Regions from separate parts of the Mesorhizobium sp. CAU 1741 genome, predicted to be linked through region 2. Evidence: predicted binding sites of a transcription regulator. Region 2 holds the regulator's gene; each other region holds the start of a gene.
The links. The regulator LexA, encoded in region 2, represses DNA repair genes until DNA is damaged. The targets are predictions, from matches to a motif close to TGTTCNNNNTGTGTTCNG.
Positions count from the first base shown of each region.

Region 1 (10,012 bases), on a different contig from region 2:
CATTCTGGTTGAACGCGCGGTGCTCCATCTCGACGATGCCGCGATCCGGCTTCGACTTCGATTCGCGGATCGAGCGGATTTCCGTTTCCACCCGGATCGTGTCGCCGTGGAAGACGGGGTGCGGGAAGACGACCTCGGTCATCCCAAGATTGGCGACGATGGTGCCGAGCGTCGTGTCATGGACGGAAATGCCGATCATCAGCCCCAGCGTGAACAGCGAGTTGACCAGCGGCTTGCCCCACTCACTCTTCGCCGCCGCGTCGAAATCGATGTGCAGCGGCTGCGGGTTCATCGTCATGGTGGAGAACAGCACGTTGTCCGCCTCGGTCACCGAACGCCGGATCGGGTGATGGATCACCTGGCCGACCACATATTCCTCCAGATAAAGCCCGGCCATGCGTCTCTCCTCGTCCTTCATGGTTGCCGGCAGGTTAATAGCCATGGTGAACCGTTCGTAAACCATTTTTCTCTAGCGTCGGCGTCAATTGGGGCGGAGTTGGCGTTGGCGTCCATGGTCATCAGACATTTCCTGAAATGGATCGGCAGTGCGAAGGTCGCCGAACGCGCGGCGGCCGCGACCGCGCTCGCCCGTGCCTTTCTCGACCACCAGCTTCCCTTCGAGGATCGCTGCGAGGCCGAAGCCGCGCTGACGCTGCTGCTCGACGATCCCTCTCCGAAGGTGAGGGCGGCGCTGGCCGAGGCCCTGTCGATGAGCAGCCAGGCGCCGGCGCAGATCGTCGCCGCATTGGCAGCCGATCAGCACGACGTGGCAGCCTGCATCCTCGTGCGCTCGCCACTCCTCGGTGACGCCGAACTCATCGATCGTGTCGCCTCGTCGGACGGCCCCATCCAGGCGCTTGTCGCCTCGCGGCCCTATGTCTCGATGAGCCTGTCGGCGGCCATCGCCGAAGTCGGCGAGCTCGAAGCCTGCCTCGCCCTCGTTTCAAATGACGGCGCCGACATCGCCCAGCTTACCTTCCGCCGCCTGGCTGAACGCCATGGCCACGAGGCCGCGCTGCGCGAGCGCCTTCTCACCAATCCGCGCCTGCCGGGCGACTGCCGCCATACGCTGCTGGTCAAGCTCGGCGAAGCCCTGCGAGAGGCACCGCTGGTGCGTGCGCTGATGGGCGCCCGGCGCGCCGAGCGCGTCACCCGCGAAGCATGCATGCGCGCATCTCTGACCCTCATCGAGCACACCCGCACCCACGAGCACGCGGCGCTGGTGGAGCATCTGCGCCTGCGCGGCGAGCTCACGGCATCGTTTCTCGTCCGCGCCGTCGCGCACGGCAAGGTCGACTTCTTCGGCTCGGTGCTGATGGCCTTGTCGTCGCAGTCGGAAACCCGCGTCCGGGCCGTGCTAGCCTCGGGTCGCGATGTCGCGGTGACGGCGCTGTTTCGCGCCGCCGGACTGGCTGCACCCATGCATGGCGTCTTCCTGCGGGCGCTGAAGGTCTGGCGCGAGGTTGCCGCCGGCCGCCGCGTCGCCGGCGCTCAGGAAGTGAGCTGGCTGATGCTCAGGGAAATCGAGAGCACCGCGGAAACGCAGGCCGGTTCCACCGCGCGCGGCGAACTCGCCGCGCTCGTCAAGTCGATCCATCTCGAAGTGCTGCGCGAGAATGCGCGCTGCCACGCGCTTGCCATCGCGGCCGCCTGACCGGGCTGGCTTACGTCAGATGTCGAGTTCGGCGACGAACTCGGCGCGGTCCTGGATGAACCGGAAGCGCGCTTCCGGCTTGGTGCCCATCAACGATTCAACCGACGCCTTCGTCGCCGCCTCGTCGTCCAGCACGTCGACCCGCAGCAGCGTGCGTTTCTTCGGGTCCATCGTGGTTTCCTTGAGCTGCGCCGCCATCATCTCGCCGAGGCCCTTGAAGCGCCCGATCTCGATCTTGCCGCGCCCGGTGAACTCGCTCTTGATCAGCTCGTCCTTGTGGGCGTCGTCGCGCGCATACATCACCTTGCCGCCCTGGCTCAGCCGGTAGAGCGGCGGCACCGCCATGTAGAGGTGCCCACCGCGTATCAGTTGCGGCATCTCCTGGTAGAAGAAGGTGATCAGCAGCGACGCGATATGGGCGCCGTCGACGTCGGCATCGGTCATGATGATGATGCGGTCGTAGCGCAGGTCGTCGTCGCGGTATTTCGACCGCGTGCCGCACCCTAGCGCCTGCACCAGGTCGGCTATCTGCTGGTTGGCGGCCAGCTTGTCGGAGCCGGCGCTGGCGACATTGAGAATCTTGCCGCGCAGCGGCAGCACCGCCTGCTTGGCCCGGTCGCGCGCCTGCTTTGCCGAGCCGCCGGCCGAGTCGCCCTCGACGATGAACAGTTCCGCGCCTTGCGCCGCACTTTGCGTGCAGTCGGCCAGCTTGCCGGGCAGCCGCAGCTTGCGCACTGCCGACTTGCGGCTGATTTCCTTTTCCTGCCGCCGTTTCAGGCGCTCGTCGGCCCGGGCGATCACCCAGTCGAGCAGCTTCGACGATTCGTTCGGATTGTCCGCCAGCCAGTGGTCGAACGCGTCGCGGATCGCCGTCTCGACGATGCGCTGCGCCTCCACGGTGGCCAGCCGGTCCTTGGTCTGGCCGACGAATTCGGGCTCGCGGATGAACACCGACAGCATGCCCGCCGCCGAGATCATCACGTCCTCGGAGGTGACGATCGACGCCCGTTTGTTGCCGACGAGTTCCGCATAGGCCTTCAGCCCACGCGTCAGCACGGTGCGGAAGCCCATTTCGTGGCTGCCGCCCTCCGGCGTCGGGATGGTGTTGCAATAGGAGTTCACGAAGCCGTCGCCGCCATGCCACGTCACCGCCCATTCGACGGAACCATGGCCGCTCTGCTTCTCGCTCTTGCCGGCGAAGATTTCCCGCGTCACCTGGAAGTCCGTCCCCAGCGACGCTGCCAGATAGTCCTTGAGGCCGCCGGGGAAGTGGAACACCGCCTTTGTGGGCGTCTCGTCCTTCTCGCCGATCAGCGCCGGATCGCACGTCCAGCGGATCTCCACCCCGCCGAATAGATAGGCTTTCGACCGCGCCATCTTCAGCAGCCGGGCCGGCTCGAACTTTGCGTTCTTGCCGAAGATCTCTGCGTCGGGATGGAACCGCACCTTGGTGCCGCGCCGGTTGTGCACTTCGCCGAGATTCTCCAGCGGCCCCTGCGGCACGCCGCGCGAGAAACGCTGGCGATAGAGCTTTCGGCCCCGCGCGACTTCCACCTCCAGCATGTCCGACAGCGCGTTGACCACCGACACGCCGACGCCATGCAGGCCGCCCGACGTCTCGTAGACCTTGGAGTCGAACTTGCCGCCGGCATGCAGCGTCGTCATGATGACTTCGAGCGCCGACTTGTCGCGGAATTTCGGATGCGGATCGATTGGAATGCCGCGCCCATTGTCGGTGACGCTCAACGAGCCGTCGGCTGAGAACTCCACGTCGATGAACGTCGCGTGGCCGGCAACAGCCTCGTCCATGCAGTTGTCGATGACTTCCGCAAACAGGTGATGCAGAGCCTTCTCGTCGGTGCCGCCAATATACATGCCGGGCCGCCGGCGCACCGGTTCAAGACCTTCCAGCACCTCGATGTCGGCCGCGCTATAGCCTTCGCTGCCGTCCTTCGTCTGCGGCTTGGTTGCCTTGGCCGCCTGCACCAGCGGATCGGTCGGGCGCGATGGCGGCGGCGTCTGTGGAGCCGGCATGCCGGAGAAGAGATCGTTTGCGTCTTCCATGAAGCCTGTCGTTCGATTGCCTGCGAATCACCGCCGATACTGCCATGGTTCATTGGCCATTGCGACGGGAGTTCCCGTTCCGTTCGGTGAGGCGACCCATCTGTCCACATAGCGGCAATTTTACGGACCGTGGTCGCAATTGGCTAACCAGTGCACCCGAAAGTCCCGGCGCGTCCGGCCCTCGCTACCGTCTTGTTTAGGTTTCCGCCCCAGGCTTGCCGTCAATCACACCAGGAATCCGATTGCCCGGGGGCAGGCGCTTGAAACGTAAAGTCATAGCCATGATCGGCATCGCCGCCGTGTTCGGTGCCGTCTCGATCTTCGTTGCGGACGTCTGGCTGCGCAGCCAGGCAAGCGCACGCATCGAGGCAGCGCCGGTGCTCGTCGCGTCGGCGCCGGACGTCGCGTTCGGCAAGATCGTCGTCGCCTCGGCGCCGCTGCGCTATGGCGCGCCGCTTGACGCCGCGCAGCTCGTGGAAATTCCGTGGCCGGCGCAATCGCGTCCAGAAGGCGCCTTCGCGTCGATTGACGACCTGATGGGCGAGGGGCCTCGCGTGGTCCTCTCGCCGATGGAGCCGAACGAGCCGGTGCTTCTGGCCAAGCTGTCCGGCCCCAACGGCCGGGCCTCGCTTTCCAATCTGCTGTCGCCGGGCATGCGCGCCGTCACGGTGCGCACCGACGAGATCGCCGGCGTCGGAGGCTTCATCACGCCCGGCGATCGGGTCGACGTCGTGCTGACCCGCGATGCCGGTGCGATCCAGGAAGTGTCAGGCAATGCGCGCGGTGCCTCGGGTTCGACGATCGCGACCGAGATCGTCGTTTCCAACGCGCGTGTGCTGACGGTTGGGCAGGGCGCCGACACCCGCGAGACCGGGCCTCAGGTGGTCGATTCCGTCACCCTCGAGGTGACGATGGAAGGCGCGCAGAAAGTGGCGCTGGCGCGCAATGTCGGCACGCTGTCGCTATCGTTGCGCTCGGCGGGCGAAGGTGGCCTGACGCCTGACGGGCTGACCACCATTTCCTCTTTCGGCGGCTCGCTGGGGAGCGGGGTGACGGAGGCTGTCGGCAGCCTGTTCGGCAACGCCGACGAGCCGGCGGGACCGCGCCTGACCACGGTGATCGTCACGCGGGGCATGACTGAAACACAAAGTTACGAAGTGGTGTCGCCTGTCCAGTGACGGGTGGCGGCATGGCTGGCTGGATGGGAGCCAAGGGGACCATGAGACAAAGCACGCCTGCGGGCAAGAATGGCTGGCTGCGCCACTTGCGCATGCCCCTGATATTCCTGGCGGCGTTCGCGCTCGCCTTCGGCGCGGCGCGCGTGGCGCGGGCCAACGGCGACACGATCCAGCTTGCCGCCGGCGGGCACACGCTGGTCAAGGTGGCGAAAGGCAAGCCGCGCACCGTGCGCACCGCCCAGACCTTCTACGAGATCGTCGTCGGCGATCCCGACATCGCCAATGTCACGCCGCTCACCGATCGTTCCTTCTACGTCCTCGGCAACGCGCTCGGCACCACCGGCATCGCGCTGTTCGACGAGAACCGCCAGCTCGTCGCCTCCGTCGACATCGAGGTGACGCTGGATACAGCGCGCCTCGCCAGCACCATCCGCGACGCGGTACCCGGCAGCGCCATCAAGGTCGATTCGGCCAATGGCCGGCTGGTTCTTTCCGGGTCTGCCGAAGACGCGGTCTCCGTCGAGAAGGCGACCAGCATCGCGGCGCGCTTCTCCGACGAGGAAGAGGTCATCAATTCCGTCGCCATCTCGTCCTCGCAGCAGGTGCAGCTCAACGTTCGCTTCGTCGAGGTCAATCGCCAGGTCGGCCAGGAGCTCAGCTCGCGGATCGGCGCGAGCTATGTCGGGCCCGCTGGTTCGTTCTCGTTGAACTCCGACCCGCAGGCCGGCGCGTCGACCGGCATCAGCGACATCCTGGGCAGCTACGCGTCCGGCGGCTTTTCCATCGACTGGGCGATCAAGGCGCTGGAGGATCGCGGTGTCGCGCGTCGTCTGGCCGAGCCGAACCTGATCGCACGTTCCGGCGAGCGCGCGAGTTTCCTTGCCGGCGGCGAGTTCCCCATTCCGGTCTCCACCGACGAGAACAAGGTCACCGTCGAGTACAAGCAGTACGGCGTCAGCCTCGGCTTCACGCCCAAGGTGCTGGCCGATGGGCTCATCAGCCTCGACATCGAGCCCGAAGTCTCGTCCGTCGATACCTCGGCCTCCTATCGCATCGGCGACATCGCGATCCCGGGCTTCATCGTGCGCCGCGCTCAGACCTCGGTCGATCTCAAGAGCGGCCAGAGCTTCATGATCGCCGGCCTGCTGCAGAGCCAGGGCGATCAGGTGATGCAGCGCATGCCGGGCATCGGGCGGCTACCCGTCATCGGCGCATTGTTCTCCTCCAAGGCCTACCAGCGTCGCGAGACCGACCTCGTGATCATCATCACCCCGTATCTGGTCAAGCCGATGGACCCGACCAAGCGCCCGGCGACACCGTTCGATGGCTCGAAGCCGGCCAGCAACACCGACTATTTCCTCGGCAATGTCGAGGAAGTGCGCGCCAATGGCCGTCCGGTCGGCGCGCTCGCTTACGCCCCCGGTGGTGGTGCCGGGGGCGCAAGCGCACCCCTTCCTTCCCACGGCCATTTCCTGGATCTGGAGTGACGCAATGGCCAGCAAGGTGAAACTCCTCCTGCTTTCCGTTGTCCTGCTGCCGCTGTCCGGTTGCATGACCGAGGACGTGTTGCGCTATGACGGCGTGACGCTTCAGGCCGGTGACGCGATTGCCGCCAACACCGCGATGCAGATGGTCGATCCCTGGCCCGTCGGCGTCGAGGACACGCATCTGCTGGTGCCGGCGGATCGCGGCGAGGCCGAGAGCAGCGAAGCCGAAGGAGAAAGCGAACTGGTGCGCGCCGCCACGGGTGTCGCCCGATGAGCACGGCCGCCGCCCGCCGCATTGTCCTCGTTTCGCCCGACCGCGCCTTCGCCCAGGAGGTGCGCTCCGCCTTTGCGACCTCCGAGGCGACGGAACTCGTGACCGTCGAAAAGCCGATCGCCGAACTGCGCGGCGAGCTCCAGGAGGCCGATTGTGGCGTCGTCATCATCGACATGGATGCTTCCAGGATCGACCAGATCGAGGCGCTCCAGCGCGTCATGCGCCGCCTTGACGGTCGCGCCCCGGTCGTCGTCGTCACCCAGGAATTCAACGCGGCCGCCGTGCGCATTCTGGTGCAGCTCCACGTTGCGGATTTCCTGGTCAAGCCGATCACCACCGCCGACCTCGTTCGCTCCTGCATACGTGCGATGCACGGGCCGGGCAGGGCGGAGAATGCCGATTCGCAGATCTACACCTTCATGCCCGCCGCCGGCGGCGTCGGCGCCACGACGCTGGCATTGCAGACCGCGTGGCAGCTCCATCATTCGATTTCGCGCCCTGCCTCCACCTGCATCGTCGACCTGAACTTCCAGCAGGGCGCCTGTGCCGAATATCTCGATCTCGAGCCGCTGTTCGACATCACCGAGATCGAGAACCAGCCGGAGCGCCTCGACCGCCAGCTTCTCGACGTCATGCTGTCGAAGCACGAGAGCGGCCTTTGCCTTCTCGCCGCTCCCACCCAGCCGGCCGAGATGCGCACCTTCAACACCGACGTGGTCCTGCGCATGCTCGATCTCGTCTCGGCCTATTTCGACAATGTCGTCATCGACCTGCCGCGCACCTGGTTCCCTTGGACCCAGACCGTGCTCCTGGGCTCGAACAAGCTCTACATCGTCGCCGAGATGACCGTTCCCTGCCTGCGCCACACCCAGCGCTTGATCAAGGCGATCCAGGAGACGGTCGGCAAGGAGGTCGAGCCGCAGGTGATCGTCAACCGCTTCGAGCAGCGCGCCTTCGACAACGGCGTCAAGCAGGCCGACGTGCAGGAAGTGCTGGGCAACTACTTCGCCGGCGGCATCGCCAACAACTACAAGCTCGTGCGCGAGGCGGTCGATCGCGGCGTGCCCCTGCAGGCGATCGATGCCAACGCCAATGTCGTCAACGACCTGAAGCGCATCATCCTGCCTGAAGAGGCGGCATCGCCGAAGAAGAAATCGCTGTTCGGCCTGCCGTTCATGCGAAAGTCGGGATAGCGCCCATGTCGGCAAGCCGTTTCTCCATGCTTCAGGCCCGCGCGGCCCAAGCCCCGCGTCCTTCCCGTTCCTCGGAGCGCGAAGTCGTCGTCACGATTCCCAACTCCCGCAAGCAGGAACCCGAGGTCAGGCAGGAGCAGTCCAAGGCGTCCAACCGGGTTCTCGAGGCGCGCATCCGCATCCACCGCATGCTCATCGAGGAGATCAATCTCGTCGCGCTGGAACGCCTTCCCAAGGACGAGATGCGCCGCCAGGTGCACGATTTCGTCACCGAGAAAACGCGCGAGGAGCGTATGGCGATCAACTCCGCCGAGCTCGACGCGCTGGTCGACGACATCGTCGACGAGATGGTCGGCCTCGGCCCGCTGGAGCCGCTGCTGAAGGACCCTACGATCAACGACATCCTGATCAACGGTCATGAGAACTGCTTCGTCGAACGGCGCGGCAAGCTCGAAAAGATCCACGTCCCGTTCAAGGACGAGGCGCATCTGCTGCGCATCATCAACAAGATCGTCGCCGCCGTCGGCCGCCGTGTCGACGAGAGCCAGCCTATGGTCGACGCGCGAATGCTGGACGGCTCGCGCTTCAACGCCGCCATCCGGCCCGTCGGCGTCGACGGCCCGCTGGTCTCGATCCGCAAATTTTCCAAGAACAAGCTCGGCCTGCACAAGCTGGTCGAGTTCGGCGCCATCACCCACACCATGGCGGAAGTGCTTGCCGCCGCCGTCTACGCCCGCAAGACCACGATCATCTCCGGCGGCACGGGCACCGGCAAGACGACGATGCTCAACGCGCTGTCGGCCTTCATTCCCGAGGACGAGCGCCTCATCACCATCGAGGACGCCGCCGAACTCCAGCTCCAGCAGCCGCACGTCGCTCGCATGGAAACCCGTCCCGCCAACATCGAGGGCCATGGCGAGATCCGCCAGCGCGACCTCGTCAAGAATGCGCTGCGCATGCGCCCCGACCGCGTCATCCTCGGCGAGTGCCGTGGCGAGGAGGCGTTCGACATGCTGCAGGCGATGAACACCGGCCACGAGGGCTCGATGGCGACCATCCACGCCAACACGCCGCGCGACGCGATCAGCCGCCTCGAACAGATGCTCGGCATGACCGGCATGCCGATGACGGTCGCCTCGATCCGCTCGCAGATCGCGTCGGCGCTCGACATCATCGTGCAGTTGACCCGCCTTGCCGACGGCCAGCGCAAGGTCACCAGCGTCGCCGAGGTCACCGGCATGGAGGGCGACGTCATCCAGATGCAGGAAATCTTCCGCTTCGTGCGCACCGGGACCGAAAACGACGGCCGTATCGTCGGCCATTTCGAAGCCACCGGCATCCGCCCGCGCTTCCTCGAAGACCTCAAGGCCATGGGCATCGAATTCGACGGCAAATATTTCGAGCCCGGAAAGCCGCAGGAGTGAACTGGTCGGAGATGGACACACCCTACGTTGCCCCCCTCTGTCCTGCCGGACATCTCCCCCACGAGGGGGGAGATTGGCCTTCATCACACCTTTCGTCCGTTCGTCAGCATGGTGGATTGCGCGTAACCAATGCGGCATCTGATCTCCCCCCTCGTGGGGGAGATGGCCGGCAGGCCAGAGGGGGCCAATGTCGAGCTCCATCCTCTGCGCCTTCGCCAACCACCGGCCTCGCAGGATCAGCGCCAAGAAATGTGAAGGCTGATCTCCCCCTTCGTGGGGGAGATGGCCGGCAGGCCAGAGGAGGCCAATGTCGAGCTCCATCCTCTCCGCCTTCGCCAACCGCCGGCCTCGCAGAATCAACGCCAAGAACTGTGAAGGCTGATCTCGCCACTCGTGGGGGAGATGGCCGGCAGGCCAGAGGGGGCCAATGTCGAGCTCCATTCTCTGCGCCTTCGCCAACCACCGGCCTCGCAGGATCAACGCCAAGAACTGTGAAGGCTGATCTCCCCCCTCGTGGGGGAGATGGCCGGCAGGCCAGAGGGGGGCGCCGTAGAGCTGCGGCCTTTCTGACCAGTGTCCCCGGGGTCCCCACATGACCGCGCTCTACCTCATCTACGCCGCCGCGGCGATCACCGGCATACTCATCGCCGAGGCCGTCTTCCTGATCTATTCCGGCCGCAACGACAGGCGCGTTGCCGTCAACCGCCGCATGCGGCTGCAGGACAGCATGCTGTCCCA
Region 1 is NZ_JBDOQP010000003.1:187,489-197,500, reverse strand. It holds gene AAFN84_RS14620 (MaoC family dehydratase) at 1-442, opposite strand, end outside; gene AAFN84_RS14615 (DUF2336 domain-containing protein) at 512-1,654, shown strand; gene parE (DNA topoisomerase IV subunit B) at 1,670-3,718, opposite strand; gene cpaB (Flp pilus assembly protein CpaB) at 3,979-4,896, shown strand; gene AAFN84_RS14600 (type II and III secretion system protein family protein) at 4,989-6,383, shown strand; gene AAFN84_RS14595 (hypothetical protein) at 6,388-6,657, shown strand; gene AAFN84_RS14590 (response regulator) at 6,654-7,850, shown strand; gene AAFN84_RS14585 (CpaF family protein) at 7,856-9,274, shown strand; gene AAFN84_RS14580 (type II secretion system F family protein) at 9,867-10,012, shown strand, end outside.
Region 1: parE (DNA topoisomerase IV subunit B) is a predicted target of LexA. The motif match lies at 3,788-3,805, and genes of this name have one in related genera.

Region 2 (10,012 bases):
CGTCGACGAGCGCAAATATACTGCGGCTCACCGACACGCGCGGCTCGCGCTGGTGGCCGGCTTCCTTCCATGCCTGGCGGTACAGGCGGATCTGTTCAGCTTGCTGGACGTGGAAAGGCTGCCCGGTCTCGTCGTCCTTCAGGGTCGAGCTCTGCAGGTTGACGCCGAGCTTCGCCGCCCATGCGGCGGTCGCGTTGGACCCGGAACCCCACCAGATGCGCTCGCGTAGTCCTTCGGAATACGGCTCGAGGCGCAGCAGGCCGGGAGGGTTGGGAAACATCGGGCGCGGATTGGGCTGCGCGAAGCCCTTGCCCTGGATGACGTCGAGAAACACCTCGGCATGCTGGCGACCCATGTCGGCATCGCTCATGCCGTCCTGCGGCTGATAGCCGAAATAGCGCCAGCCATCGATGACCTGTTCAGGCGAGCCACGGCTGATTCCGAGCTGCAGGCGCCCGCCGGCGATCAGGTCGGCAGCACCCGCATCTTCCGCCATGTAGAGCGGGTTCTCGTAGCGCATGTCGATGACGCCGGTGCCGATCTCAATGCGACTGGTCTTGGCGCCGGCTGCCGCCAGCAGCGGGAAGGGCGAGGCGAGCTGCCGGGCGAAATGGTGGATACGGAAATAGGCGCCATCGGCGCCGAGTTCCTCGGCCGCGACCGCAAGGTCGATCGATTGCAGCAGCGCGTCACCGGCCGAGCGCGTGCCCGACTGCGGCGAGGGCGACCAGTGCCCGAAGGAAAGGAAGCCTATCTTCTTCATGTCTCAACAGCCTTTTAACGTGTCGGCCGTATTTAGGCGCCCGGCCGCCGCGCCGCACCCCCAAATCTGGTCGCGTTCCTGAACAGACTGTCTTCGCGCCTAGGCTGAAGCCGGCTCCGCGACGATCGTGTCGCCGATAAGCCGCAGGACCGCGTCGGCATCGATGTCGACACAGGCGAGCTGGCTGGGCTTTCCGTCCCAGGCACCGGGCGGGAAGAAGCGGCCGTCGGGCTTCTGGATCGTCTGTCCGTCGGCGATGCCTTCGCTGACGACGCGCATCGCGCCGCTGCGGGTTTCGAACAGATGCGGCGCGACGAGAAACGCGCAGGCGCAACTGTCATGGATCACCATGCCGTCATCCACGAAGCGGGAGTAGAAGCCGATATAATGCTGCGAGATGTCCGACAGGAGCCTGGCACGCGGCCCGCCTTGCGCGGCCAGACGCTCCAGCGTGCTGGTGGACATGATGGTTTTCATCGTCACGTCGAGCCCGACGACGATGGTCTTCCACGGTGCGGTCACCACCATATCCGCCGCCTCCGGATCGCCCAGAATATTGGCTTCGGCAACCGGGCTGACATTGCCCGGCACGGTGAAGGCGCCGCCCATGATGATGACCTGCTTGACCAGCCCGGCAATGTCCGGCGCCTCGCGCAACGCCAGCGCCAGATTGGTCATGCGCCCCACCGCGATGAGCGTCACTCCGCCGGGATCGGCACGCACGGTCTCGATGATGAAACGGTGTGCCGGGCGCGGGTCGACAGTACCGGGGATCTCGTCCGGCAGCGCGATGTTGCCGAGCGCGTTGTCGCCGTGAACGATCGCCGGCGGCGCGCCATATGTCCGCAGCGGATTGAGCGGTGCGCCGGCTCCCCTGGCGACAGGGGCATCGATGTTCCACACGTCCTTCAGGAAGAGCGCATTGCGCGTCGTCGTGTCGATGGTGCCGTTGCCGAAGACGGTGGTGATGCCGACGAGGTCGATGTCGGGATGCTGGTGCAGGAACAGGAGCGCCATCGCATCGTCGATCCCCGGATCGGTATCGAAAATCACCTTGTGCATGCACCTGCTCCGCTTGGCTGTCTGGACGCGCTCCTATAGGCCGGCAAGATGGATTTGCACAGAGTGCGCCGGATACGCGTGCGCGGGTTCGCCGGCCTTGCAGGTCGCGCCTTTCGGAGTGCATACCCTGTGCTCCGCTACTTGATGGAAGACGCCGACCGATGACGAAGCTGCCAGACGATATTTCCCTCGATGCCGGAAACGAGGTCGCCATCCGGCAGGATTTGACGCTGGTCGCGCTCGGAAAGCGGCCTGCGGACGTGGCCTTGCGTGTCGGGCGCCTTCTCGATGTCGCGACCCGTACATGGCGCGACGATCAGGAGATCGTGATCAAGGGCAGGCGCATCGCGTATGTCGGCGACGCCGGCAGCTATCCGGGCGAGGTCGGCCGGCGCGTGCACGAACCGGACCTCGCGGCGGTGCCCGGTCTCGGCGAGGTGCACAAGCACATCGAGAGCTCGCACCTGACGCCCGAATGGGAGGCCGCCCTGGTCTTGCCGCGCGGCAACACCTGGACCTGCGAGGCGAGCCACGAGTTCTCCAACGTCAATGGCGCCCGGACGCTGGAGTTCTGGCTCAAGGCACGTGCCGCCGGCTCGCCGCTGAAGATCTTCCCGCTGCCTGGTTCGGCCGTGCCGCCAACCGGTTACGAGCACGGTGGCGGCTGGCTCGGCTATGACGAGCAGCGCGATTTTCTCCGCCAGAGCCTGATGACCGCCGGCCTCGACGAGGTGATGGACTGGCCAGCCGTGTGGAATCCGGAGAACCCTTCCCATGAGCGCCTGTGGGGCATGATCCGCGCGACCTTCGAACAACGGGGCGTCGTCGAGGGTCACGCGGCGGGTATCCGCGACATGCCGACCATCAACGCGTTTGCCGCAGCCGGCCTCGCCTCCGATCATGAGGCGTGGACGGTTGAGGAGTTCTGGGACAAGCTTACCCACGGCCTGTTCATGGAACTCCGTCCGCACAGCCTGCCTGAGGTCATCCGGGGGCTCCTCGACAGGGGCCTTGCCGACTGGTCGCAGGTCGCGCTCACCACCGACGACCGCAGCGCCTCCGACACCCTCAAGCTCGGCGCGACCGACCACAATGTGCGTCTCGCGATCGAAGCGGGGCTGGCGCCCGAAATCGCCATCCAGTGCGTGACGATCAACCCGGCGCGCCACATGCGGCTGACGCCGTGGGTCGGATCGATCGCACCGGGCCGCTATGCCGACATCGTGCTTCTTTCGGACGTCGAGCGATTTGAGATCGCCAGGGTCTGGGCAGACGGGCGCCAGGTCTCGCAAGGCAAGGACTACCTGCCCGAGGTCCCGAAGATCGACTGGCCGGAATGGGCGACAAAGACGATCAATATCGGCCGGGCGCTGACGGCTCAAGATTTCCACATTGCAGCCGAACCCGGCCGCGAAACGATGCAGGCGGCCGTATTGCGGCCCTTCCACTGGACCGACGACTTCCTCACGTTTGAACTTCCCGTGGCAGACGGCTTTGTCCAGCGCGACGAGGCCCGCAACATCACCAAGTTTGCGATCGTAGATCGCTTCTCGGGCATGGGGGCCGTGTCGAAGATGTTCTGGCTCGGTTGCGGCCCGCGCACGCCCGAGACCGCGCTCGCCTGTTCGATGGCGCATGACAAGCACAATGTCTGGTGCGTCGGCTCGTCGGACGCGGCGATGGCCATGGCCGTGAACGCGCTCGCCGAAAATGACGGTGGTTGGGCGCTGGTGCGCGAAGGCGAGGTGGTTGCCACCGTTCGCTACGAGGTTGCGGGGCTGATGTCCTGCCGCTCGGCTGAGGAGCTGCACGCCGAGATGCAGGCGCTCTACGCCGAGGGCGAAAAGGTCGACTGGATGTTCGAGCCGTCGTTCCATCCCCGCTGGGGTCCCGGCTTTCCCGAACGTCTGGCTTTCGCCACGCTCACCTGCGCGCCATGGCGCTGGGTGCTCGTCGCGCCGAGCGACCATGCCCCCCAAGGTCTCGTCAACGTGCAGACCGGCGAAACCCATCCGGTGGTGTTCTGACGCCGATGCGGTTCGACGCCAACCCCTGTCACGCTATAAGCCCTCAGTAGCGCCGAATGAGCCCCACCAGCTTGCCCTGCACCTTGACCCGGTCCGGTCCGAAGATGCGCGTCTCGTAGGCCGGGTTGGCCGCTTCGAGGGCGATCGAGTCGCCCTTGCGCCGGAAGCGCTTCAGCGTCGCTTCCTCGTCGTCGACGAGCGCCACGATGATTTCGCCGGGTGTCGCCGTGGACGCATTGCGGATGATGACCGTGTCGCCGTCGAAGATGCCGGCCTCGACCATCGAGTCGCCCTTTACTTCCAGCGCGTAATGCTCGCCGCCGCCAAGCATCTCCGGCGGCACGCTGATCGAATGCGTCTTCTGCTGGATCGCGCTGATCGGCACGCCGGCCGCGATACGGCCCATCACCGGTACGGATACCGATGCCGCGACATCGTCGTCATTGCCGGTCGCCTGCAGGCGCGGCTTCTCCGGCGCACGGCCGAGGCTGCCCTGAATGACGCTCGGCGAGAACTTGCGCGCCTGGTTGAGCCCGGGCGCGATGGAGTCCGGCAGCCGTGTCACTTCGAGTGCACGGGCACGATTCGGCAGGCGGCGGATGAAGCCGCGCTCCTCGAGCGCGGTGATCAATCGGTGGATGCCGGACTTGGAGGCGAGGTCGAGCGCCTCCTTCATTTCGTCGAATGAGGGGGGGATGCCGGTCTCCTTCATCCGTTCGTGGATGAAGAGCAGCAATTCGTGTTGCTTTCGCGTCAGCATGGCAAGCCCCGGAGAATCAGAGTGCAAACAAAACCAGAACATACACTATCTGTTCCAGTTGTGTTCCGCAATAGTTTAAATTTTACTGATTTTCCGATGAATTCCGTAACTATGTTCCACAATGGTTCACCGAGGCCCTCACGGGGCATCGAACGCGCTCTGTTCGAGCGTCAGAAGCCTCCCGCGCAACCGTCCTTGCGTGGGTCGGAGCCCGCGGCATAGCCGCCCTCGACGCGGCGCACGAGCTGCGCACCGCCGAATCCGAAGCTGGAATCCGGGCTTTCGGTGGCGATCACGTGGCCCATCTGCTCCAGGTGGGCGATGGTCCGCGGGCTGACACTATCCTCGATCGCCACGTCGAGGCCGGAGATCACGCGCCAGCGCGGCGCATCTGCCGCCGTCTGCGGATCCTGTCCCCAGACCTGCGTGCGCAGCATCATCTGCAGGTGGCCTTGCGCCTGGATCGGCCCGCCCATCAGCCCGAATGCCATGTCCGGCCCGTCCGCGCCCATGATGAAGCCGGGAATGATTGTGTGGAAGGGGCGCTTGCGTGGACCGACCTGGTTGGGATGGCCGTCCTCCAGGGTGAAGCCGAAGCCGCGATTCTGCAGGCTGATGCCGGTACCCGGCACCACGACGCCCGATCCGAAGCCGGCATAGTTCGACTGGATGTACGACACCATCATGCCGTCCGCGTCGCCGGTTGCCAGGCACACCGTGCCGCCATTCTTCGGCGCGCCCACAGGATGCAGCGATGCCTTGTCACGGTCGATCAGCCGTCCGCGCGAGGCCAGGTAGGCGTCGTCGAGCAAATGCGACGCCTTGACGTCGTCCATGTGCAACTGGTCGGCGACATAGGTGTGGATGTCCATGAAGGCAAGCTTGATCGCCTCGATCTGCAGGTGCAGCGCCTCGGGGCTGTCGGGGTCGAGCGCCTCGATGCCGCTGCCCTTGAGCATGCCGAGCGCCATGAGTGCCGCGATGCCTTGTCCATTCGGCGGGATTTCGTGCAGCGAGGATTTTCCGGAATCCTTGCTGATCGTGCCGCACCAGTCATTCGCATGTGCGGCCATGTCTTCGGCGGTCAGCGCCGCGCCGTGCTCCTGCGCAAAGGCAGCGATCTTCTGCGCCAGCTCGCCGCGATAGAAAGCCTCGCCCTTCGTTTCGGCGATCAGGCGCAGCGTGTTCGCCATCGCCTCGCTGCGGAAGAGTTCGCCGGCGGCCGGCGCGCGCCCGTTGGGCATGAACGCTTCGGCGAAGCCGGGCTGCGCATGTAGCAGCTCCGCACCGCGCCGCCAGAGCTCGGCGATGATCGGCGTGACGTGATAGCCCCTGGACGCGTAGTCGATCGCCGGCTCGAACAGAGCCTCGAACGGAAGCTTGCCGAAACGTTCCGACAGGGTCACCCAGGCCGAAACCGCGCCGGGCACGGTCACGCTCTCCCAGCCGCGCTGCGGCATCGCGGTCTTGCCCGCGAAGCGTTCCGGCGTCCATGCAGCCGGCGAGCGCCCTGAGGCATTGAGGCCGTGCAGTTCGCTGCCATCCCACAGGATGCAGAACGCATCCGATCCGATGCCGTTGCCCGTCGGCTCCACCACCGTCAGCGTGATGGCCGCGGCAAGTGCTGCGTCGAGCGCGTTGCCTCCCTTGCGCAGCATGTTCAGCCCAGCCTCGGTTGCCAGCGGATGCGAGGTCGCGATGGCGTTGCGCGCGATCACGGGCGAGCGTCGCGACGGGTATTTCGGCGTGAATTGATAGGTCAAGGGGTGGCTCGCGGGGGCAGCGTGGAGGTCAGGTCAGCCAAGGCACCGCCCGATGCCATGGCGTCCCGCGCGTGCTCGAATGTCTTTTCGATCATGCGCAGCGTCTTAGTGTAATGCGCAACCAACAGCGCACACGCGTCGTCGTCGGTCCCGTTCAGCACGGCCTTCATCAGCGCTTCGTGCTCGGCCTGCCCATCGCGCGGAATCTTGCGATAGGCGTTCGAAACCGAAATGTAGCGCGCCGCGTGGTCGGCGAGAATGTCGCAGAATTCGAGCAGCCATGGCGACGCGCTGTTGGCGAGCAGCGCGCGATGGAAGTTGCGATGCGCGTCGTCCCAGGCAGCACGGTCTTCGGAGCGTTCCGAGCTAAGACGCGACAACCGGTGGAAAGCGACAACAATCGCCTCTTCCCAACGGTCGTCACGCCGCTGCATCGATTCGCGCAGCACCAGTGCCTCCAGCCTGCACCGGGTATCGACCAGCACCCGCCAGTCGTCGAGGGCAATAGGCGGCACGGTGAAGCCGCGCTGTTCGTGCCGATCCACCAGCCGCTCCGAGGACAGCCGCGAAAGCGCCTCGCGCACTGCATTGCTGCCAACCTCGTAGAGATCCGCGATCGACTCGATGCGCAGCTTGGCGCCGGGCGGGAAGGCGCCCCGGATGATGTCGGAGCGCAGCTTTTGGTAGACCGTCGTCGCCAGCGTGGTCTTGTCTTTCGGTTTGGACATTCAGGTCTCTGATCCAGGCCTATCTTGCTGCCTTGCCATTCGCATTGGTGCCCGGACGATGCCAGAACACGAACTTGTACTGCATCCAGGAAACGATGCCGAACATCAAGAGGCCGAGCAGGCTGAGATAGATGATCAGCGAGAAGACGCGCGGCGTGTCGAGCTGGGCGGCGGCGACGCGGATGAGCTCGCCGAAGCCCCGGCCGCCGCCGAGGAACTCGCCGGCGATGGCGCCGGACACGACGCTGATCGCCGCGATCTTCAGCCCGGTGAAGAATTGCGGCAGCCCGGTCGGGATCTTCAGCATGACCAGTGTCTGCAGCCGCGATGCACCGATGCTCTTGAACAGCATGCGTGCGTTCTCGTCGGCCGCATGCAGGCCGGCAGCGGTGCCGACGACGATCGGGAACACGGAGATGAAGGCCGCAAGCGCCACCTTGGAGGAAATCCCAAAGCCGAGCCAGGCGACGAAAAGCGGTGCGAAGGCCAGCTTGGGCATCGTGTCGATGGCGACGATATAAGGCATCACGGCGCGCTCGCCGAGCGACGTCTCGCCGACGATGACGCCAAGCGTCACCCCGATCGTCAGGGCCAGCACGAAGCCCCAGATCACCTCCTGGGTCGTGACCCAGAACGCGGCGACCATGTAGTTTCCAGACAGGAGCCCGCGCCCGACGAAGCCGAGATCGGCGATCGTCGAGGTCGGGGTCGGCAGGATCAGCGGCGAGACGATGCCGGCCGAGGTGACGAGTTGCCAGAGGCCGAGGAAGACGAAGAGCAGCACCACCATCGCGAGCCAGCGCGGGATTCTGGAGCCTAGCGATACCCGCTCGGTCCAGATCGTGTCGCCCTCGGGCGAGACCGCCTTGCCGGCGGCCGAGAGTTCGCTCATAGGAACGCCCCCTTGTCGAGAAGATTGCGGATCGTGGTCACATACTGCCCGAATTGCGGCAGCGTCACCATGTCGAGCGTGCGCGGGCGGGGCAGGTCGATCTCCACCGTGCGGACCACGCGGCCCGGGCGTGCCGACATGACATGGACGATGTCGGAGAGGATGACTGCTTCCGAGATCGAGTGCGTCACCAGGAAGGCAGTCGCGTTGCGCTCGGCGCACACCCGCTGCAGTTCCATGTTCATGAAGTCGCGCGTGATCTCGTCCAGTGCGCTGAAAGGCTCGTCGAGCAGCAGCATTTCCGGCTCGGTGACCAGCATCCGGCAGATCGCCGCGCGCTGCGCCATGCCGCCGGAAAGCTGCGACGGATAGGATTGGTCGAAGCCCTTGAGCCCGACGAGTTCGAGAAGCGCGTTGGCGCGCGGCCGGGCGCTTGCCGCCGCAGCCTTGCCTTCGCGCACCTCGATCGGCAGCAGGATGTTTTCGAGCGTCGTGCGCCAGGGAAACAGTGTCGCCTGCTGGAACATCATGCCGATATCGGGCCGTGCGCCCATCACCGGAGTGCCGGCCAGCATCACGCGTCCCTTGGACGGCGGCGTCAGGCCGGCCATGATCTTCAGCAGCGTGGATTTCCCGCACCCGCTCGAGCCGATGACGGAATGGAACTCACCCTTGCGGATGGTCAGGTCGACGCCTTCCAGGGCGACCACATCCCCGGCGGCGTAATATTTCGAGACGCCCGTCAATTCGTAGATGGGCGTCGGCCGGGAATCGCTCCCGGCCGTCTGCGTTGCCGATGGCATCACTCGGCGTTCCAGGCTTCGATGAACTGGTTGCTGTAGGCCTGCGTGATGTCTGGTAGCGGCGCATCGAGATCGCCCGAATCGACCAGCGTCTGCTGCCAGCGCTCCCACGCCGCCGGATCCATGTAGCCATAGCCCATGTCCGGGTTCGTCGCCGCCGTCAGGTCATAATAGACACCCATCAGCGCGCGGGCGAAATCCATGTCTTCGAGCTGCTGCGGATTGCCGAGCTTGGCATGTTCGAGCGTCGCTTCGAGATTGTCGCGATCCTGTCCGAACCGCAGCCCCTTGACCAGCGCCCGGCCGAAACGTTCGAGGACATCGGCGTTGTCTTCCATGAATTCACGGGTGACGACGTAGCCATTGCCGAAATAGCCGCGGAACTCGGGAGGCGTGAGGATGCGCAGGTCGACACCGCGCAATTGCAGCGTCGCCACGCCCGACGTGTCCGACGCGTAGGCGTCGATCGCCTCCTGCATGAAGCCGGCAACGGCCATGCCGCCTTCACCGACGGTGACGAATGTGTAGTCCTCGCCTTCCGTCATGCCCTCGGCATCGAAGATCGAGCGGACGAATGCGACTTCCGCGCCATCGGACGTGCCGACGCCGATCACCTTGCCCTTGAGATCGGTCGGCGAATGGAATTCGGAGTCCTCGGGAACGACGAGGTTGAACTGGCTGCGGCTGAAATAATTGAAGATGTAGACGAGGTCTGCGCCGCCTTCGCGCGCATTGAGCAGCGGTCCGGGACCCGGGTGGCCGAGTTCAGCCTGGCCGGCGAGCAAAGCCTGGATAACCTGGCTCGAGCCGTTGACGCTCTGCGTCTCGACGGTAAGGCCTTCCTCCTCGAAATAGCCTTCTCCCATGGCGTTGTAGATCGCGAAATAGCCCAGCCCGCCGGGGCTTGGGAGCGCGATGGTGAGATTCGTATCCTGCGCGAACGCGGCGGAGGACGACACGAACAGCGCCGCGGCGGCGGCGACTGCCATGAACTCTCTACGCTTCAACATTCTTGATTCCCCTTGGTTCGTCTGTTGCGACGCAGGGCAGGATGCACCAACCAAAATGGGTGTCAACATAAATTCATATTCATGATCTTTCGCGCATAATCTGCATATTAATATGGACAGCTTCATAATCGTGCATATGATTGCTCGACTGAAACCACGGAATCGATGATGACCCACGCCGCAAGCCTAGCCGTACCCGCCCCC
Region 2 is NZ_JBDOQP010000002.1:777,828-787,839, reverse strand. It holds gene AAFN84_RS10615 (LLM class flavin-dependent oxidoreductase) at 1-763, opposite strand, end outside; gene AAFN84_RS10610 (nucleoside hydrolase) at 863-1,825, opposite strand; gene AAFN84_RS10605 (adenine deaminase C-terminal domain-containing protein) at 1,987-3,852, shown strand; gene lexA (transcriptional repressor LexA) at 3,896-4,612, opposite strand; gene AAFN84_RS10595 (gamma-glutamyltransferase family protein) at 4,783-6,375, opposite strand; gene AAFN84_RS10590 (GntR family transcriptional regulator) at 6,372-7,103, opposite strand; gene AAFN84_RS10585 (ABC transporter permease) at 7,123-7,995, opposite strand; gene AAFN84_RS10580 (ABC transporter ATP-binding protein) at 7,992-8,798, opposite strand; gene AAFN84_RS10575 (ABC transporter substrate-binding protein) at 8,798-9,808, opposite strand; gene AAFN84_RS10570 (fumarylacetoacetate hydrolase family protein) at 9,977-10,012, shown strand, end outside.

Region 3 (10,012 bases), on a different contig from region 2:
GCGCGGCCGCCTTCCACCTGCTTGGTGACGCCGCCGGTCGTCTCGCGCCGGCGCACATATTTGTGCGTGCCTTCCGAGCCGTCCTTTACGAAGCTGTCGATCGAGCCGTAATAGCCGAAGATGCGGCATTTGCGGTAGCCGCGCGACACCAGCTCGTCGGCGATGCGCTGGGCGAACGGGATGCCGCCGACCGCTTGCGGGTCGGTGCTGTTGGGGTCGCCGTTTTCCGCGCTGTGGCAGTTGTAGCACTTGATGGCGCCGGAAAACGTCTTGTGCAGCCCGGCGCTGATCAGCCGGTCGACCACCTCGTCGAAATCGACCCGCTCGCCGCCGCGCCCGCCCTCGATCGACTTGAAGCCCGGCATGCCGTGGCCGCGAATGTAGATCTGGCCGGTGTTCAGCGAGGAGACGAACGGGTCCTTCTTCTTCGGGTTCCACCAGGCCGAAAACGCCTTGTTGCCCTTGGCCAGCTCGTGGTCGATCTGCACTTTGTTCTTGTCCATTCCCCCACCCATGTTTCCATATTCGTACTGGGCCGAAAGAAAACTCGGATGGTTCGGGTCGAACGGCATGAAGAAGATCTTGTTCTGCATTTCTAAGGTGCCCCAGGGGAATGATCGCGGATCGTTACAGTTTCCGCATTTGCCGGTCAACGCGGATCATCGCGCCATCCCGCCCCCCTCGACGACAAGCCGATCTCCCCCCTTGAGGGGGAGATGGCCGGCAGGCCAAAGGGGGGTGTGCGGGGAGGGCTGCGAGATTGGAACAAACGCAAAATTGAGGTGCAGCCAGGCAAGACGACACCGCCGTTCCTGCCGCATCCTCCCATGACAACACCTTCGGGAGCGAATACAGTTGGCGCACGCGAGCCTTGGAGGTGCCAATGTTTCTACGAACGATTGAGCCTGCAGAGGCCGAGGGCGAAGTGGCGGCCATCTATGCCGGCGAGATGGCGTCTATGGGAAGCGTGATGCAGGCGACCCAATGCTGGACGGCAAGGCCGGATATCCTGGCGCCGGTCGAGCATCTCTTGCACCAGATCAGAGACGGATTTTCCCTGGGCCTGCTCAACTTCCGGCTCATCACCCTGGTGGCGGCCAGGCACGTGCCCTCCAGCTATTGCTCCCACGTCTACTTCAAGGTGCTGTCCGGCATGATCGGCAGGGAACAGGCGCTGGCCGTGCAACGCGATTATCGCAACGCCGGGCTGACAGACCAGCAGGTCGCCATGCTGGCCTATGCCGAGCAGATCACGCTCGACGCCTCCCGCATCAGCCAAGAGGACATCGATGCCCTCCGCGCCGTCGGATTGACGGATCTCAACATTGCCGACATCGCGCTCGCCGCCTCGTTCCGCAATTTCCTCAGCAGATATTTCGATGCGGTCGGCGCTCAGGCCGAGCCCGAATTCCTCGACGGCGATTTGAACGTGCGGGAGGAACTGGCGGTCGGCGGCCGCTGACCGGAAAGGCTCCCACCAAGCCAAAGACAAGCCGATCTCCCCCCTTGAGGGGGAGATGGCCGGCAGGCCAGAGGGGCGCATTGGCTGTCTCTAGGCATCCGTTTGTGCGCCACGATTTCGGGATAGTAGTGAAGGGGTGGGAAGCGGACAGACAGGTTTGAGCTAACTTCGCCGGGAAAGCTGTCATCGCAAACTTTGAGCGATAGTGACCGTGAATATCCGCCTCCTGCGGGCTCATGAAACCAACTCCGCAAGCCAGCTGTTCAGAGCCTCAACATGGACCGCGAAGTCCCTGCCTTCCTCGGGACCGCCTTTGTGGATCACGCCGGCCACAGCTCCATTGGCGTCAAGAAGCGGGCCACCGGACATTCCTTGCGTCAGCTTCTGGGTCACTTCGATGAGCCGAACCGCACTTTTGATCGTGACCGCGCTAACGAAACCAGGCCGAATGTTCAGTGGATCGCCGGGTGCCCACTTGGGATAGCCTACCGCCGTCATCGGGTCACCGGTGACTATCGTCAACGCGGCGCGATCCAACTCGTAATATTCGTTTGCAGGGATTTGATGGCCAAGAATCGCGAGGTCCCGGTGCTCGTCTCGTTGTAGGACTGTCGCTGTGAATGTGTTCGCGTGCTTGGAAGGATGGAATACCTCAACTTCCTTCTTGCCTGTCACGCAGTGCGCCGCCGTGACCAGACCCACCCCGCTCAGGAAAAAGGCCGTCCCTTGGCCATCGTCGTGCTCCACGATCCACACCGACCGATCGCGACGCTCGCTAGGCGTCGGCGTGACCGTGATCGCGCGATTGGGAAAGCACACGTTGAAACGTAGCGCAATACTGCGGACGACCGGGTCCGATGAGCCTTTGACATGGCTGATCCAGGCGATCTTGCTGCGCAGATGTGCAGCCAAACTACCCGTCCCGCCTAGACTCGCATATTTCGTCTGCGCTCCGGCCAATCCGAGCGTCTCCACAGAGCGCAGCGCCGCGCGAATGTTGCGAACATAGCGGCGATCGACGTTGAGAAGCTGATTGACCTTGAGGCCGGTTACCATCCGACGTGAGTGGCGATCGGCATAGTGAGCTTTCGTTGGATTGATCTTGAAGCCGTTCCCAACGACGATTGATGTCAACGTTGAACCGACAAGATCGTGAGCGAAACGCCCCGCTGGCGGGGGCGGCCCTTCGAAGAGCGCGTTCATCGGCTGGTGGCTCGAAAACGTTAGGTCGTCCGCGTAGCGCGTGTAAAAGCAGCGCGCGTCCTTCGCGTAGGCGAGTAAATCTTTGTCCAATCGGAAGCAGATCATGTTGGAGAGCACCGGGCTAGTTGGCGCGCCCTGCGGCAGATGGCCGTGGACGCAACACAATTGACCGATGACAATCGCAACCGGGCTACCGATCCCGATCGCCTTTAACATGCCGACAACGCGGTTTTCCGTGATTGTCGGGAAGAAGTCCTGGAGGTCAAGATTGAGGACAAAATGTCTGCGCAAGTGCGACTGCGCATTTGTCTTGACGGACCTGTGGAACACGAACCCGTGCACCGGATGGCGAATTTTGTACAGCTGATTAAGAAGGGGGAGGAGCTGCCGCTGGATGTGTTTAAGCCGTTTGTCCGGCGCGCTGATAGTCCTGGTCTTGCCCCCGCTCTTCCCTATCTCAAACGACTGGTACATACGTCCGCGGTACCAGCGAATCTTTTTCAGCTCGCCGACGGTCATTCCCAAGTAATCAAGTAACGCCGCTTCGCTTGCGAGTTCCGCAGGTACGGCAGCGCGAATCGATGGCCCAAATGGGTTGCGCAGGACGAGGTCTCCCTTCCAATCACGCCAAGTCACACCAAGTCAGATGGCGCGCACGATATTCAAAGACATTAGCTCTTACGCCGCAGTTGCACAGCGCGTATGCGAGGGGAGACCTCGTAGGAGATGTGTTAGCAGAAACCCCGCAAATTCTCCATGTGGGAATGATATCGGGTTACTTGCGTGATCGCGGCCGGCCGATCCCACCACGATAGATGACCCTAAGAGCCTTCTTTAGGCTCCACTCGGAGCGGTAGCTTTCGGCCCGGATGCCTTATCTGCCAAGTCTCGATGATAAATAAGGCGATCGCGGAAGCTGAGTGGATCGCGAGCTTAGCGATGCGTGCGTCTATTCGACGGAAGCCCTTCTCCTTGCCATGCGCGCCGCCGACGTGGGTTCGGAGGGAGCCGATGCCCTGCACCGCCGTCACCAGCCCCGAGAGCACCGCCTTGACGTCGTTAACGATCTCGATTGCCAGGCCTTCCTTCATGGGATCGAGGCCGAGTGGATCTCGGACCGCTCGATAGAGGCTTGTGATATCTTGCTTGGATGGGAAATCTACCTCAAGCTCAACCAAGATTGATCGGCACACACTTTCAACCACAGAACAAGCAGCGGTAACGGCAATTTCGGGGTCACTGTTGGCGGCGCGAAGGGCGCGATCAAGATCTCGGCTGACGGTGTCAAAATCGATGCCCGCTGCCATGGCCGACAACTCGCCAGTAACCGGGGCGGTTTCGACGATCTCCACTAGCTGCATGGTGCGACCAGCCTGCTCGAGTTTCAGACCATCGTAGAACAAATGCTTGTTGATATACTCCACGACTGCGGAGTGTCGCTCCGGTTCCTTTATGAAGTCGCGGGGATCTGCAGAGCTTTCTATAATCCGCTTAAGCAGTTCGCCATTACCAGGGTCGAGGAAGATGGCTCCCCGAATCGCGGTCTTGGTGGCCGGGAGTCGGCTCTCTCCCTTGATGTCGAATGGAACACCAAACGTCTTGAACCAAGCTTCGAGCCGCCAGCCCTGCCGATACAGGCCGATCGACGGCTCGTAACCGTTGGCTGCGCCGCCGGAGATGATTTCGGCGAGCGCGTCAATTGATTGCTCTGAGAGTTCGATTCGCATGCATCATTCTATCGCAAGTATATCGGATTTCTGATGTCGATCTGAGAAGAATCATAACTGGCGTTGGGCTAAGGGGCACCGTTGCGCCACTTGGTGGCAACGCTGAGATGGCGACACTGTTTTGCTCTTCTTGCTTGAATCGCAGCGGCCAAATTGGAGGCCGAGGCTACTTTAGATGATTGCCGCTCGGCATCTTTCGGCCGTGTTCAAGGCAAATCTGGCCATCTTTCGAATGGCCGGTTTCGGGTTGCGGAGAAACGACGCGGGCGACCGCCGTGGGGTAGGAACCTGCCCCCCCCAAAAAATCCCATCCACCCCCACCGCATCCTCGCGCACAATCCGCCTCATCACTCCGCGTGACGGGATCGCGGGTCCGGACCGAAGTCCAGCGGCGGGGTGACGGTGTCGGGATCGGCAGCGCCTTTCGGTGGCGGTGCTGGGCGGAGCCCTCAGATCCCGGCCGGCGCCGGAAACGGCCGACGCAAGGTCGGCACGACCGGCGTGGCACCCGCACCGGCGGGGCGCGGTCGACGCGCCTTTAATAGACAGAAACGAGACGGTGCCGACCCCGCGCCCCGCTGTCCCGTCGCCTCTAACCGCACGCTTGCGTGGCGGACGCCGTCGCGCGCCCATGCGCAAGCCGCCCCGCGCTCGAGCCCGGCACTTTGGCCCTGAACGCCAGCAAAGGAACCCGCATCATGGACATGAAGGACGGCTACACCATCGAGAACGTCACCGCCTGGTCGCGCAAGCGCAATGCCCGGCTCGACGCAATGCATCCGCCCGAAGGCACATTTTTGCCGAATCACGTGCTGGAGGTGCTGTTCGTCGCGCTGCGCTATGCCGCGACGGAGGAGGGGCGCCACCTGCAATGCTCCCGGCGCGACTGCCGCAGGCTCGGCCGCTGCCACGCGGTCCCGACGCGAAAAGGCGGCATCGAGTGCCCCGGCGGCATCACCGGCCGCGCGGTGGAGCGCGCCGTCGACATGATGGCTTTCGTCGTCGCCGCGCAGACGCCGCAATGGCGCGACGGGCTCGCCGAGCGCTTGCCCCGGGCGCCATTTCGCCTTAATCGGAAGGAAGAAGAAGGCGAGGGATGAGCGGCGCGCCTGCGCCGCGCTGAGACGACAATGAGGGAAATCATGATGAAGAAGATCGCGATCGCCGCCGCTGCGGCCACCATTCTGGCCGGCTGCACGACAGACCCCTACACCGGCCAGCAGCGCGTGTCGAACACCGCCGGCGGTGCCGCCATCGGCGCGCTGGCAGGTGCCGGCGTCGGGCTTTTGACCGGCGGCTATTCCGACCGCACCAACGCGCTCATCGGCGCCGGCGTCGGCGCGCTGGCCGGCGGCGCCATCGGCGCCTACATGGACAATCAGGAGTCCGAACTGCGCGGCTACCTGCAGGGCACCGGCGTGTCGGTCACCCGCCAGGGCGACAACATCATCCTCAACATGCCCTCCAACGTCACCTTCGCCACCGACCAGGACCAGGTCACGTCGAGCTTCTACCAGACGCTCAACGCCGTCGCGCTGGTGCTCAACAAATACGACCGCACGCTGGTCGATATCAACGGCCACACCGATTCGACCGGCAGCCTGCAGCACAACCAGGCGCTGTCGCAGCGCCGCGCCCAGTCGGTCGGCTCCTATCTGGTGTCGCAGGGCGTCGACGGCCGCCGCTTCGCCATCCAGGGGTTCGGCCCCTCGCAGCCGGTCGCCAGCAACGACACCCCCGACGGCCGCGCCCAGAACCGCCGCGTCGAAATCCACCTCGTCCCGCTCACCCAGCGCTGAGCCGAGGCGGGTTCTGGCGGCGGCGCTCGATGGTGCCCCCCTCTGTCCTGCCGGACATCTCCCCCACGCGGGGGGAGATCGGCAGTGTCGAGGATGGCATCAATCGCCAGCGCCGCAGGATGAGCAATAAGTGATATGAAATCCGATCTCCCCCCTCGCAGGCGAGTTCGGCGGCTTCGAGGCGATGGCATCAATCGCCAGCGCCGCAGGATGAGCGATAAGTGATATGAAGTCCGATCTCCCCCCTCGTGGGGGAGTTCGGCGGCTTCGAGGATGGCATCAGTCGCCAGCGCCGCAGGATGAGCGATAAGTGATATGAAGTCCGATCTCCCCCCTCGTGGGGGAGATGTCCGGCAGGACAGAGGGGGGCGCGAAGGAACGCCGTCATCAATCTGGACAGCTTGGTGACAAGCCCTCCACGCGCGTGATGCGACGTCACAGCGCTCCCGCAATCCTCGCAGCCAGGCGCGCATTGTTTTCCACCAGCGCGATGTTGGTGCGAAGGCTCGCCCCGCCGGTCAGTTCGAGGATGCGCGCCAGAAGCGTCGGCGTCACCGCCTTGCCGGTCACGCCATTCTTGTCCACCTGCGCCTGTGCCGCCGCAATATGAACCGCCATCGTCTCGGCGGCGATCTCCGCCTCCTCCGGCACCGGGTTGGCCACCAGCATGCCGCCGCTGATGCCCAGTTCCGCCCGCGCGGAGAAGAAGCGGGCGATGTCGGCGGCGCTGTCCAGCCGCAGCGGCGCGGGGTAGGGCGAGCTGCGCGACCAGAAGGCCGGCATGATGTCGGTGCCGAACGCCACCACCGGCACGCCGCGCGTCTCCAGCACCTCGAGCGTCTTTTCGATGTCGAGGATCGCCTTGGCGCCGGCCGACACCACGAGCACCGGCGTGCGGGCGAGTTCGTCGAGGTCGGCCGAGATGTCGAAGCTGCGTTCCGCGCCCTTGTGCACCCCGCCGATGCCGCCCGTGGCGAACACCCTGATGCCGGCCAGGTGGGCCGCGATCATCGTTGCCGCCACGGTCGTGCCGCCGGTGCGCCCCTGCGCCACCGCGAAGGCGATGTCGGCCCGCGACAGCTTCATCGCGTCCTTGGCCTGCGCCAGCGTCTCGCGCTCGCCGTCCGACAGGCCCACCTTCACCCGGCCGTCGATCACCGCGATCGTCGCCGGTACCGCGCCCTCGTCGCGGATGATCGCCTCAACCCGCGCCGCCATCGTGCTATTGTGCGGGTAGGGCATCCCGTGGGTGATGATGGTGCTCTCCAGCGCCACCACCGGCCGTCCCGAGGCCAGCGCGGCGCGCACGTCGGGCGAAATGTCTAGGTGGCGGGTGCTCATCGGGTGTCTCCTTGGGCAGCGGGCCTCATGCCACGGGACGGGCCTGCGCCACAAGCGCCAGCGTGGCTGAGAATGTCTCGTCGTCATAGGCGGCGACGACGGTCTCGCTCTCCACCGTCAGCCGCGCCGCCGCAATGCCGCGCCGCACCGCCTCGCGAAGCTCCATGCCGTCCATCAGCCCCGCCACCGTGACGCCGGCGATCGCGTCGCCCGCGCCGGTGACGTCGGCGATCCGTGCGGCGTGCGGCGGCGAAAGCGTGAAGATCCCCCGCGCGTCGAAACCGGTCAACGCCCTGCCGCCGTCGGTGATAATGCCGCTTGCCAGCCCCCGTGAGCGGAGCGCCCGGGCTGCCTCCGTCGCCGTCATCGCCGCGTCGCCTGTCAGTCTCCGTGCCTCGCGCAGGTTCATGAACAGGCAGGCGATGTGCTCCAGCGACGGTTCCAGCCGCGCCACCTTGGCCGGCGAGATGGCGATGGCGTAGAGCGGCGCGTCGCCGGCCAGCCGCGCCAGCCGCGCCACGGCGTCCGCCGGCAGGTTGGCGTCGCACAGCACCGCGTCGGCCGCCGCCACCGCGTCGCGGATCGCCCGCCGGCGCATCTGGCGCGCAAAGCCCGTCTCATACAGGCCCATGTCGGCAAATCCGGCGATCAGCTCGCCATGTTCGTCGAGCAGCGCCGTATAGCTCGGCGTCGTCCGGTCCAGAAACGTCGCCGAGCGATCCTCGATCCCCGCCGCCGCGATCGCGCGTGCCACGGCCTCGCCCGCCACGTCTCCTCCGCGCAGTGACATCAGGCTCCCCGCCACGCCGTGGCGCACCGCGTTGCGCATGGCGTTGAACGCGCCGCCGCCGATCTCCTCGCGCATCGTGCCGGGGTTCGACGCCCCCGCCACGTAAGCGGCGTGCACGCGCCCGCGTCGGTCCATATGCGCCGCGCCGGCGGCAAACAATCGAGGTTTCGTCATCGCCGTCGCCGGGGCCTGTTCATATGAGCGGCACCGTAGTTGCAGCGCGACTCCGGCGCAATCATCCGCGCCGAATCGAACGCCGCCGCGATCCCTTGCCCGGCGCAGGTCCCGCGACTGCATCCTGCGGCGTTTTGGAATACACCCCGCAACGCAGGGAGAAGACAAAAATAGAACAAATTGCAGAAGCGTATATATTTCAACAGGATGCCGCTCTTGCAAAATAAGAACAAAAAAGGTACAAAAAACTCAGGGACACCGGACTGACCGGCTTCGCTCACCACCAAGGGGTAAGGTATCATGGCTCAGAATTCATTGCGGCTTGTTGAGGATGGTTCGGTGGACAAATCAAAGGCTCTGGATGCGGCGCTCTCGCAGATCGAGCGTGCTTTCGGCAAGGGCTCGATCATGCGGCTCGGCGCCAACGAGCAGGTCGTCGAGATCGAGACGATCCCGACCGGCTCGCTGGGACTGGACATCGCGCTCGGCGTCGGTGGCCTGCCGAAGGGCCGCATCGTCGAGATCTACGGACCGGAAAGCTCCGGCAAGACGACCCTGGCGCTGCACACGGTTGCGGAAGCCCAGAAGAAGGGCGGCATCTGCGCCTTCGTCGATGCCGAGCATGCGCTCGACCCCGTCTATGCCCGCAAGCTGGGCGTTGACCTGGAAAACCTGCTGATCTCGCAGCCGGATACCGGCGAACAGGCGCTGGAAATCTGCGATACGCTCGTTCGCTCCGGGGCCATCGACGTGCTGGTCGTCGATTCCGTCGCCGCGCTCACGCCGCGCGCCGAGATTGAGGGGGAAATGGGCGACTCACTGCCCGGCCTGCAGGCCCGCCTGATGAGCCAGGCGCTGCGCAAGCTGACCGCGTCGATTTCGCGCTCCAACTGCATGGTCATCTTCATCAACCAGATCCGCATGAAGATCGGCGTCATGTTCGGCTCGCCCGAGACGACCACGGGCGGCAACGCGCTGAAGTTCTATGCCTCTGTCCGTCTCGACATTCGCCGTATCGGTTCGGTCAAGGATCGTGACGAGGTCGTCGGCAACCAGACCCGCGTCAAGGTAGTCAAGAACAAGCTGGCACCGCCCTTCAAGCAGGTCGAGTTCGACATCATGTATGGCGAGGGTGTGTCGAAGACGGGTGAACTCGTCGACCTCGGCGTCAAGGCCGGCGTCGTCGAGAAATCCGGAGCCTGGTTCTCCTACAATTCGCAGCGCCTCGGCCAGGGCCGCGAGAACGCCAAGCAGTTCCTGCGCGACAACCCCGAGATGATGCGCGAGATCGAACTGGCGTTGCGGCAGAATGCCGGCCTCATCGCCGAGCAGTTTCTTGAAAATGGCGGACCGGGCGACCAGGACGGCAACACCGACATGGACGAGGCGTCCGGCATGTAGCCGGCTGGCCGCATTCGATGGTTCAGGACCGCCGGCTCGATACAGCCGGCGGTCTTTTCCGTTTCTGAAGCGTGGTAGGCGGGATTTCTGGACAGGCGGGGGCTCGGACGCTAAA
Region 3 is NZ_JBDOQP010000003.1:147,724-157,735, reverse strand. It holds gene AAFN84_RS14450 (hypothetical protein) at 1-593, opposite strand, end outside; gene AAFN84_RS14445 (alkylhydroperoxidase) at 884-1,462, shown strand; gene AAFN84_RS14440 (reverse transcriptase domain-containing protein) at 1,697-3,184, opposite strand; gene AAFN84_RS14435 (abortive infection family protein) at 3,487-4,392, opposite strand; gene AAFN84_RS14430 (hypothetical protein) at 5,091-5,492, shown strand; gene AAFN84_RS14425 (OmpA family protein) at 5,535-6,191, shown strand; gene AAFN84_RS14420 (pseudouridine-5'-phosphate glycosidase) at 6,627-7,532, opposite strand; gene AAFN84_RS14415 (carbohydrate kinase family protein) at 7,558-8,496, opposite strand; gene recA (recombinase RecA) at 8,797-9,897, shown strand.
Region 3: recA (recombinase RecA) is a predicted target of LexA. The motif match lies at 8,722-8,739, and genes of this name have one in related genera.